3 regions of the Streptomyces sp. NPDC053493 genome follow, and region 1 is predicted to be linked to each of the others. Evidence: riboswitches for the same ligand, from Rfam matches in the RefSeq annotation. Region 1 holds a riboswitch; each other region holds the start of a gene.
What was found. Region 1 has a riboswitch for cyclic di-AMP ahead of ACIGO8_RS33915 (M23 family metallopeptidase). Riboswitches for the same ligand answer to the same signal wherever they lie in the genome.
Positions count from the first base shown of each region.

Region 2: it holds a riboswitch for cyclic di-AMP, as region 1 does, so the genes downstream of both, ACIGO8_RS29425 (transglycosylase family protein) here and ACIGO8_RS33915 (M23 family metallopeptidase) in region 1, are expected to answer to the same signal.
Region 3: it holds a riboswitch for cyclic di-AMP, as region 1 does, so the genes downstream of both, ACIGO8_RS10770 (transglycosylase SLT domain-containing protein) here and ACIGO8_RS33915 (M23 family metallopeptidase) in region 1, are expected to answer to the same signal.

Region 1 is NZ_JBITXS010000025.1:8,857-12,120, forward strand. Features, by position in the region: gene ACIGO8_RS33910 (PP2C family protein-serine/threonine phosphatase) at 96-1,166, shown strand; cyclic di-AMP (ydaO/yuaA leader) riboswitch at 1,379-1,525, shown strand; gene ACIGO8_RS33915 (M23 family metallopeptidase) at 1,537-2,664, shown strand; gene ACIGO8_RS33920 (PrsW family intramembrane metalloprotease) at 2,681-3,264, opposite strand, start outside.
Region 2 is NZ_JBITXS010000013.1:52,279-55,542, forward strand. Features, by position in the region: gene eno (phosphopyruvate hydratase) at 1-248, opposite strand, end outside; gene ACIGO8_RS29425 (transglycosylase family protein) at 523-1,224, opposite strand; cyclic di-AMP (ydaO/yuaA leader) riboswitch at 1,228-1,401, opposite strand; gene ACIGO8_RS29430 (transglycosylase family protein) at 1,671-2,687, opposite strand; gene ACIGO8_RS29435 (cytochrome P450) at 2,802-3,264, opposite strand, start outside.
Region 3 is NZ_JBITXS010000003.1:139,202-142,465, reverse strand. Features, by position in the region: gene ACIGO8_RS10785 (sigma-70 family RNA polymerase sigma factor) at 1-85, opposite strand, end outside; gene ACIGO8_RS10780 (hydrophobic protein) at 309-467, shown strand; gene thpR (RNA 2',3'-cyclic phosphodiesterase) at 502-1,083, opposite strand; gene ACIGO8_RS10770 (transglycosylase SLT domain-containing protein) at 1,185-2,069, opposite strand; cyclic di-AMP (ydaO/yuaA leader) riboswitch at 2,074-2,262, opposite strand; gene pucL (factor-independent urate hydroxylase) at 2,692-3,264, shown strand, end outside.

The DNA of each region.
Region 1 (3,264 bases):
CTCCGGGCGGGCACGGTGCTCCGGGCGCTCCGGGCGCGTACCGGGGCGCGCGGCGCTTCATCCGGGCGCTGCCGCCGTTGGTGATCGTCGGCGGGGTGGTGTACGACCTGGCGACGCCGCCCACCTACACCGCGGCCCCGCTGTTCTCGGCCGCGCCGCTGATCGCCGCCCCGTTCTTCTCCACCCTGACGACGCTGCTCACCGGCATCGCCGCCGTCCTCGCGAGCGTCGGGCTGCACGTCTACAACGAGACGGTGGACCAGATCCCGGCGCTCACGGAGACGCTGACGGTCCTCACCGTCTCGGCGCTGGCGCTGCTGATCAACCGGGTCGTACGGCGCAGCGGCGAACGGCTCGCCTCGGCGCGGGTGATCGCGGAGACGGCGCAGAAGGCGGTGCTGCCGACGCCGGCGGCGCGGATCGGCGGGCTGCAGATCGCGGCCCGGTACGAGGCGGCGCAGGCGGACGCGTTCATCGGCGGCGACCTGTTCGCGGTGCAGGACACCCCGTACGGGGTGCGGTTGGTGGTCGGCGACGTACGGGGCAAGGGGCTCGACGCGGTGGAGGCGGTGGCGGTGGTCATCGGCGCCTTCCGGGAGGCGGCCGAGCAGGAGTCCACGCTGGAGGGCGTGGCGGCGCGTCTGGAGCGGGCGCTGGCCCGGGAGGGCACCCGGCGCGACGGGCTCGACGCCTTCGAGGGCTTCACCACCGCCGTCCTGGCCGAGATCCCGGGTGGCGACCGGACCGTACGGGTGGTCAACCGCGGCCATCCGGAGCCGCTGCTGCTGCACGCGGACGGGGCGGCGCAGGTGCTGCGGCCGAGCGAGGCGGCGTTGCCGCTGGGGATGGGAGAGCTGGCGGTGTGGCCCGACCGGGCCGAGGAGACGCCGTATCCGCCGGGCGCGACGCTCCTCTTCTACACGGACGGCCTGTCGGAGGCGCGGGACGCGCACGGTGAGTTCTACGACCCGCGGGAGCGGCTCGCCGGGCGGATCTTCCCGGGGCCGGAGGAGCTGCTCGACGCGCTCGTGGCGGACGTGCGCCGGCACACGGGCGGTGGTGCGACGGACGACATGGCGCTGCTCGCGGTGAGCCGTCCGGCGGTGGGGCAGCCGGAGCGGCGCCGGACGATGCCGGTGGTGCCGCCGGGTGGTGACCGGTCGTAGTCGAAGGGTCTCCCTCCGATAACAATTGACTCAACGTCAGTTTGAAGGTGTGTCGGCGATGTGTCGGCGGCCTCTTCTGAACGGTGGTCAACTCGGGACATAGCCTCACAATTCAGTGAATGATCAAGGGGAACGGCTTGGAATCGAGTGGCCGCGTCTATTAACGTTCGATAACGCAGCGCGGTCGTCCCAGCCGTCGCAAGAGACGGCACCGTGCGCGCGCGCCGAATCCCGTAAGGGAACCGGGGAACCACCACTTGGGGTGAATCGGGCCCCACCGCACTCGTGCGGCACGCCCGTAGGAGACCTTCCTGCTCCGAACCCGTCAGCTAACCCGGTAGGCGAGAAGGAAGGAAAGGAGAGCGCCTCCGTGGCGTCCAACACCCCTGCTCCCGAAAACCCCTTCGACTATTTCGGCGCTCCCGGTCCGGCGGGCGCCGCCGAGGGCCCGGGCGGCGGCGAGGAGTGGAACCCCACCGAGGACTCCCTGCGGGACCGGGGCCGCTCGGGCGGCCGCCACCGCGTGGTCAAGCAGCGCTCCAACTTCGCCCGCTCCTCCACCGTGCTCGGTGTCGGCGTGATCGCCGCCGTCGGCGCCGGCGGCCTGGCCACCGCCCAGCAGAAGCCGCCGGTCTCGATAGCGCTGCCGGACGTCGACCTGCCGGACGTCCACCTGCCCGACGCCTCCGACCTGCCGGGCGTCGGCGGTCTGATCGGCGGACACGACGAGGACGAGGGCGGCTCCGAGGCGACCGGGGCGGGGAACAACACCCAGCCGCTGACCGCCCTCACCTACACCACGGCCGACCAGGCGGGCACGGGCTCGGCCGGCGGCACCGGCGCCGCGCAGGCCGGGGCCACCCGGACCGACGCCGGCGAGGCGCTGCGCGCCCGCATCCTCCAGCAGGCCGAGCAGCAGCAGGCCGCCGCGGACGCCGAGGCGAAGGCCGCCGCGGAGAAGGCCGCGGCGGAGAAGGCGGCGGCGGAGGCCGAGGCCAAGGCCGACGCGGCGGAGAAGGCGGCCGCCGAGGCGAAGAAGAAGGCCGAGGAGGAGGCCGCGGCGAAGGCCGAGGCCGAGCGCCTGGCCAGGCTCGCCGCGAGCTACGCGCTGCCGACGTCCTCGTACACGATCACCTCGACCTACGGCGAGGCCGGCTCGATGTGGTCCTCCGGCCACCACACCGGCCTGGACTTCGCCGCGCCCACCGGCACGCCGGTGAAGGCGGTCCACGGCGCCACCGTGAAGTCGGCCGGCTGGTCCGGCGCGTACGGCTACCGGATCGTGCTGGAGCTCGAGGACGGCACCGAGGTCTGGTACTGCCACCTCTCCTCCATGACGGTCGGCGCCGGCCAGTCCGTCGGCACCGGCGACACCATCGGCCGCGTCGGCGCCACCGGCAACGTCACCGGCCCCCACCTCCACCTGGAGGTCCACACGCCGTCCGGCGCGGGCATGGACCCGGCGGACTGGCTCCGCTCCAAGGGCCTGAGCATCTGAGGCCCAGCCGGCTGCTCTAGCTCCGGTACGGGTTGTAGCCGCCGTAGTCGAGGTACTGCGGCGGCGACCACACCCGGCCGGTGGCCCGGGCCGCGTACGTCAGCGCCGGCGAGGCGACCTGCCGGCGCTGCCACAGGTGGTGCAGCAGCTCCTGCTCGCGGGCCGTGAAGTCCGGCGCCGCCTGCCCGCGCCGGGCCCGGTGGCGCAGGAACGCCAGGGTCGTCGCGAACGCCTCGTACTCGCCGACCGCCTGGGCGCCGGGCTTGCCGAGGCTGCGGGCGGCGTAACCGCGGGCCAGCGAGCGGGCCCGCATCGAGGAGAGCGCGAGCGGTTCATCGGGAGCGAGCCAGCCGGCCGTCGCGTAGGCCGGAAGCTCGCCGGATATCGTGCGCAGCTCCTTCTGCCGGCTCCATATCGCGAGCCAGGTCAGCAGGGCGAAGACCGGCACCATGAACATGCCGTAGACCAGCAGGAACGCCAGCGGGTGGAAGCTGGCCGAGCCGTTCCACAGCGCGTGCATGCCCATGGCGAGCAGCAGGCCGCCCAGCGGCAGCAGCACCAGACGGGTGCGGCGGGCCCGGGCGGTGGCGCCGAGCAGCG
Region 2 (3,264 bases), on a different contig from region 1:
TCGTAGCCGACGAGCTCCGGGCCGATCTGCTCGATGACGGCGAGAACGGCCTTCTCCACGCCCTTGCCCTGGTAACGGTTGGGGTCACCGTCGCGAAGCTCGAGGGCCTCGAACGCACCGGTGGAGGCACCGGACGGGACGGCAGCACGGCCGGTGCTGCCGTCGTCGAGGCCGACCTCGACCTCGACCGTGGGGTTGCCTCGGGAGTCCAGGATTTCCCGGGCTACGACGACGTCGATGGACGGCACGAGCATCTCCTTCTGGGATGTGACGCTGGTTGTGACGCATGCGGCAAGGTCTCGTTCGCCTTGCGACAAGAGCCTAACCGGCCCGGGGGCTCCGACCGGCCGGGCGCCCGCCCGCTGGGACGAAAAAGGACCCGAGGGCATGCATCTCGGGACGAAAGACCCGGTTACCAATCAGTAGATTCCGGTCGTAAGAAACCGGTCCGGAGCAGCTGCTCCGGACCGGTTCCTTCCACTCACCGCGGGGTCTGCCGCCGGCCGGCGCCGGCGGGCGGTACTACTTCAGGTGGAGCTGCTGACCCGGGTAGATGAGGTCGGCGTCCTGGACGATGTCCTTGTTGAGCTCGAAGAGCTTCTGCCAGCCGCCCTTGACGCCGTGCGCCTGGGCGATCTTGCTGAGGGTGTCGCCGGAGACGACCTTGTACTCGCCGTCGCCCTTCTTGACCTTCTTGCCGGTCGGGGTGGTGACAGTCTGCTTCGAGGCGGCGCTCTTGGGAGCGGTGCGCTTCTCGCTGCGGGTGGTCGGCTGCTCGGTGGAGCGCTTCGGGGTGGTCTTCGGGGCGGCCGGCTTGGGGGCGGCGGCCGTGGCGGAGCCACCGTCGTAGGAGGCGCCGGACAGGCCCACGCCGCAGCTCGGCCAGGCACCCTTGCCCTGGCTCGCGAGGACCTTCTCGGCGACCGCGATCTGCTGGGACTTGGAGGCCTGGTCGGCGGTCGGGGCGTAGGCGGTGCCGCCGTACGCGGCCCAGGTGGAGGCCGAGAACTGCAGGCCGCCGTAGTAGCCGTTGCCCGTGTTGATGGACCAGTTGCCGCCGGACTCGCACTGGGCGACGGCGTCCCACTCGGCGCTGGTGGCGGCCGAGGCGGTGCCGGCGGCCATCAGCGGGGCCGCGACGGCGACGCCGGCGGCACCGGCCAGCGCGAGGGCGCGGGCGGCCTTGGAGGAACGACGGTGTTTGCCCTTGCCGGAAAGCAGCATGGAGGTTCTCCTCACCGACGCCTACGAGGTGAGCTGTCGGGTTCGGGCCTGTGAGTTGCCCGGCCGCGTGACCTAGCACGCGGCTTCACCCCAAGCCGATCGTCGGCCGTCTGTCTCAACGGCCGGGGCCGGCGCTTACCTTGGGTCCCCCGCTCCTGCCTTCGGCGCTTGCGCGACGACTGTTCCCGTCGGTCGGCGGCAGGATTCGGCGGACCGGTCGACGGGGCCCGCGGTGGCGAGCGGTCCTGACCGTAGACACAGACCCGGGGGAAGTTCAAAGACCATCAACCCGGAAAAATCGCCCCTACTTGCGCCCCGTCAGGGTGTGTTTGCGCAGGTGAGGGGCGATTCGGACAAACTTTGCGGACGTGACACGCCAGTTCGGGAAGAGAGACCCATGTCTCACTTGCACAGAACGGACATTCAGGGCCGGTTCGCCGTCCTGACTAGGCGTCGGACCCGGCCGTCCCGAGGTTCAGTTCCAGGCTCTGACCAGGGAGGATGAGGTCGGGATCGGTGCCGACCGTCTTCTTGTTGTGGTCGTAGAGGGCGGTCCAGCCGCCGAGCAGGCCGTTCTCCTCCGCAATGCCCGAAAGACTGTCACCCGGCTTGACGGTGTATTCGTCCGCCTTGTCCGAGGTGCCCGTATTTCCGGCCGGCGCGCCGTCGGTCGGAGCGGCGTGACGTCCCGATTCGGGCGTGGTGTCCGTTGCGCCCGGTTCTTCTGTCGCGGCGTCACCCCGGTGCTTGCCGGTGCCGGGCGTCGTCGACTCCGGCGCACCGGGCGTAACGGATGCGTCCGGCGTGACGGGCGTACCGGGCGCGGCGGGAGAGGTGGGGCTCGTGGGCGCCTGGGGCGCGGTCGTCGCCTGGCCGGGCGTGACGGTGGATCCGGCCGAGGGCGCCGTGCCCGGCGCGGACGGGGTGGCCGGGGTCGCGGGCGTGGCCGGCGTGGTCACCGGCGCCGAGGGCGCCGCGGAGGTCGCACCGGATCCGGCCGGCAGGCCGTCGGTGCGGTTCGACTCCGGAAGCGGTCCCGTGGACTCCTTGGGCGCGGCGCCCGGGCCCGGGTCGACGCCCGGCGCCTTGCCGTCCTTCTTCAGGCCGGCGATCGGGGCGCAGGTGGCCCACTGGGTGTCGCCGGCGGCGAAGGCCTTCTCGGCGACGGCGATCTGCTGGGCGCGGCTGGCGAGGTCCGCGCTCGGGGCGTAGGCGAGGCCGCCGTGGCGCTCCCAGCCCTCCTGGGTGAACTGCAGGCCGCCGTAGAGGCCGTTGCCGAAGTTGGCGCTCCAGGCGCCGCCCGACTCGCACTCGGCGACCCGGTCCCATGTCGCCGCGTCTGCTGCGGAGGCCGACCCGGTGGCGAGCAGCGGCAGCGCCATGGCCGAGCCGGTGACCCCCGCCGCGACGACGAGTGCGGGGGCCTGGCGGGGTCTGCGGTGACGTCCGTTCCCGGAGCGCATGCGGAGTGCCTTTCGCGTGACTGCTGAGACTGCGGGTGAACGTAGCGGCATTCGAACGCGCGTCACAAGTCGATGCAGCAGAGATCACGCGAAGATCACATTTCTGACGGAGCGTCAATTTTCTTCGGTGCGACGCTCCGGGGCGAACTCCACCGGAAGGGTACGAAGGCCGCGCATGATGAGCCCGCCGCGCCAGCGCAGTTCCGCCGGATCGGCCCCAAGTCGCAGGTCCGGCAGGCGTTTCAGCAGCGTCGCCAGCGCCGTCTGCCCCTCCAGCCGGGCCAGCGGCGCGCCCAGGCAGTAGTGGATGCCGTGCCCGTAGCCGAGGTGCTGGTTGTCGCGCCGCGCCAGGTCCAGGGTGTCCGGCTCCGCGAACCGCGCGGGATCGCGGTCCGCGGCCGCCAGCACCACTAGGACCGGGTCGCCGGCCCGGATCTCCTGCCCGCCGACGGTCAGGTCCTCGGTGGCGAACCGCCAGGTCGCCAGCTCCACCGGCCCGTCGTACCGCAGCAGCTCCTCGACACCGGTCTCCAGCAGGCCCGTGTCGCCCGCGGCGAGCGCGTCCTGGAGGCGGCGG
Region 3 (3,264 bases), on a different contig from region 1:
GCCGGTCCCGTGCCGCCGGGTCGCCGCCCTGCGCGGCCCTGACCAGCTCCGTGCCGTCCGGCCCGTGCGTGCCCTGCGCGTCCATGCCCTGCCTCATCCTGACCGTCCTGCCTGTTGCCGATGCCCAACACCTGGGAGATCGCGCCGCGACCACCGGATAACGGAAAACGGCCGGGAATTTTCGAGATCTTTCGAAGGGAGCCGAACCTCACCCCAAGGCTTTCGCACATTGTTGCGACAAGACCGGGCATACGCGGTGGTGCGGGCGCCGGACGGACCGGTGCCAGGCTCACCCGGGAGGTGCCGTCATGGTTCCGCTCCTGATCGTTCTCCTCATCATCCTGGTGCTGTTCGGCGCGGGCTTCGCGCTCGACGTGCTGTGGTACGTCGCGATCGCCGTGCTCGTGCTGTGGCTGCTCGGCTTCCTCTTCCGCAGCGGCAGCGGATCCCGTTGGTACCGGTGGTGACCCGGCGGGAGGCCGGTGCGGCCGCGGGCGCCGTTCAGGAGCCGGCGAAGGGCCAGGACTCGATGTCGCGGTAGCGGATCGGTCCCGGCCCGCGCCCGGCGTTGCTGCCGACCAGGTGCAGCCGCCCGGACGTCCAGCGACGGCCGGAGAACCCGGCCAGCCCGGAGGCCGCCGCGAGGACCTGTGTCAGGTCACCGCGGCGGGCCCGGGCCAGCGTCAGGTGAGGACGCAACGGCCGGTCCTCGAACGGGATGCCGCACGTCTTCACCACGTCGCGGACGTCGGCGGCGAGCAGGTGCAGCCCCTCCACGTCGCCGTCGATCCCGCTCCACAGCACCCGGTCGTCGAAGTGGCCGCTGCCGCGCAGTGCCAGCTCCAGGGGCCGCCGCGCGGCCGCGAGACCGGCGAGCGGCGGCCGCAGCAGGGCGGCGGCCCTGGCCGGGAGCTCGCCGAGGAACGCCAGGGTGATGTGCCAGTCCTCGATGCGGTTCCAGCGCAGCGAGGGAAAGGCGTCCAGGGCGGGGCGCAGGGCCCGCGCCAGTTCGTCCTTGGCGTCGTCGGGCGGGGCGAGGGCGACGAACACGCGGATGGTGGGCGCCGGGGGCTGATCGTTCACGCGGGACTTCGTACCATCCCCGGCCCGCCGCGCTCCGGCCGGCCCCCGGCCGCCGGATCCGTCCGCGCCCCGCCCTGGTCCGGTCACCCGCCCTGGTCCGGTCAGTAGGCGCCGAAGACGTTGTCGATGGAGCCGTAGCGGGCGGCCGCGTAGTTGCAGGCGGCGGTGATGTTGGCGACCGGGTCGTACGGGTCGTTGGCCGTGCCCGCGACGTGGTAGGCCTGGAAGGTCGGGTCGATCACCTGGAGCAGGCCCTTGGACGGGGTGCCGGCGAGGGCGTTGGAGTCCCAGTTGTTGATGGCCAGCGGGTTGCCGGACGACTCGCGCATGACGTTGCGGTAGATGCCGTCGTACGTGCCGGGGATGCCGTTGCGGGCCATGATGTCGAGGGACTCGCGGATCCACCCGTCGAGGTTGTCGGCGTAGCCGGCGGCGCTGGAGGCGGCCACCGCCTGGACGGCGGCGGCCGGGCGGGCGGCCTTGGTCGCCGCGCCCGTGGCGGCCGAACCGGCGCCGGCCGTGCGCGTGGTCTTCGCGTGCGAGGCCTTCGCCGTGGCGCTCTTCGCGTGCGCGGTCTTGGCGTGCGCGGTCTTCGACGGGGTGGCCGAGGCGTGGACGGTGAGCTTCAGACCCGGGTGGATGAGCGCCGGGTCGGCGCCGACGGCGGCGCGGTTGTCGCGGTAGAGCTTCTTCCAGCCGCCCTGCACGGAGTACTTCCGGGCGATCTTGGAAAGCGAGTCGCCGCGGACCACGGAATACTTCACCGGGCCGGCCTTCTTCGCCGTGAGAGCGGCCGCCGCCTTTTCGACTGCGACGATCGTATGCACGTGCTGCGCGGCGGGAGCTCCCTGCGGGGTGACCGCCGCGGCGCCGGTCGCGCCGGCCAGCGGCAGGGCGAGCGCGGCGCTGCCGGTGAGGCCGGCGGCCGCGATCGAGCGGGCGAGCGGGGTGTTCTTGGGGCGGCGGTGCTTACCGTGTCCACGCATGGCGAATTCCTCTCCTTCGCCTGCGAGGTGAGCTGTCGGGTTCGGGCGGGAGATGCCCGGCCGCAGTGCGCGGCTTCACCCCGAGCCGGGCCCGGACGACCGGAGCCGGCGGCAAACCTGGGTCCCCCGCTCCTGCCGGACGTGTGGTGAGTGCGGTGTACCGGTCGGCGGCAGGATTCGGCGTTTCCGTCCGGTTGCCGGGTGACCGTACGCGAATGGGAACGACGAGAACAAGGCCCTAATTAATCAACGCAAATGAATTGATCCGGGAAATGAAAAAGGATCACCGCACCTCCGCGCCACCACCTCCCCAACCCTTTTCCCCGGTCTCGCACTTGACGCCGTGACAGCAACGCCGGGCTCCCATTCCCACCTTGGAAAGGAATAGCGGGACATCACATGCTTTGTCCGATTCTGGGCGTGTGGAAGGTCACGCATTCCGCAGGCATTGCGTGCGGCCGCCGGGCTGTGCTGGAATCCAGCGGAACCTACGGACCGGGATGCTCGTCAGTCCCGGGGCGGCCTCGGGGCGCGGGGCCGGACGGCGGGGGGTGCCGCGTGCGCGGCACCGGACGCCGGGCGTACGGGATCGACGCATCCACGTACCCGCAGGAGCCGCATCATGAGCTACACCTCCACCAGCAAGCACGTCCTCGGCCAGAACCAGTACGGCAAGGCCGAGAACCGGATCGTCACCATCGAGCGCCGCGGCAACGACGGCGCCTGGCACGACATCCGCGACCTCAACGTCTCGGTCGCGCTGCGCGGCGAGTTCCGTGAGGTCCACCTCACCGGCGACAACGGCAACTGCCTGCCGACGGACACCACCAAGAACACGGTCTACGCCTTCGCCAAGGAGCACGGCATCGCCTCGCCCGAGGCCTTCGCGATCCTGCTCGCGAAGCACTTCGTGCACTCCCAGCCGGTGATCCACGAGGCGCAGATCCGCGTCGAGGAGTTCGCCTGGGAGCGGATCTCCGTGCCCACCCGCGCCGAGCAGCACTCCTTCGTCCGCAAGGGCCAGGAGGTGCGCACCGCGCAGGTCACCTACAGCAAGTCCACCGGGCAGCTCCAGGTCGTCTCGGGCCTGAAGGAGCTGACCGTGATGAACTCGACCAACTCCGAGTTCCACGGCTTCGTCAAGGACCGGTACACGACCCTGAAGGAGGCGTACGACCGCATCCTCGCCACCAAG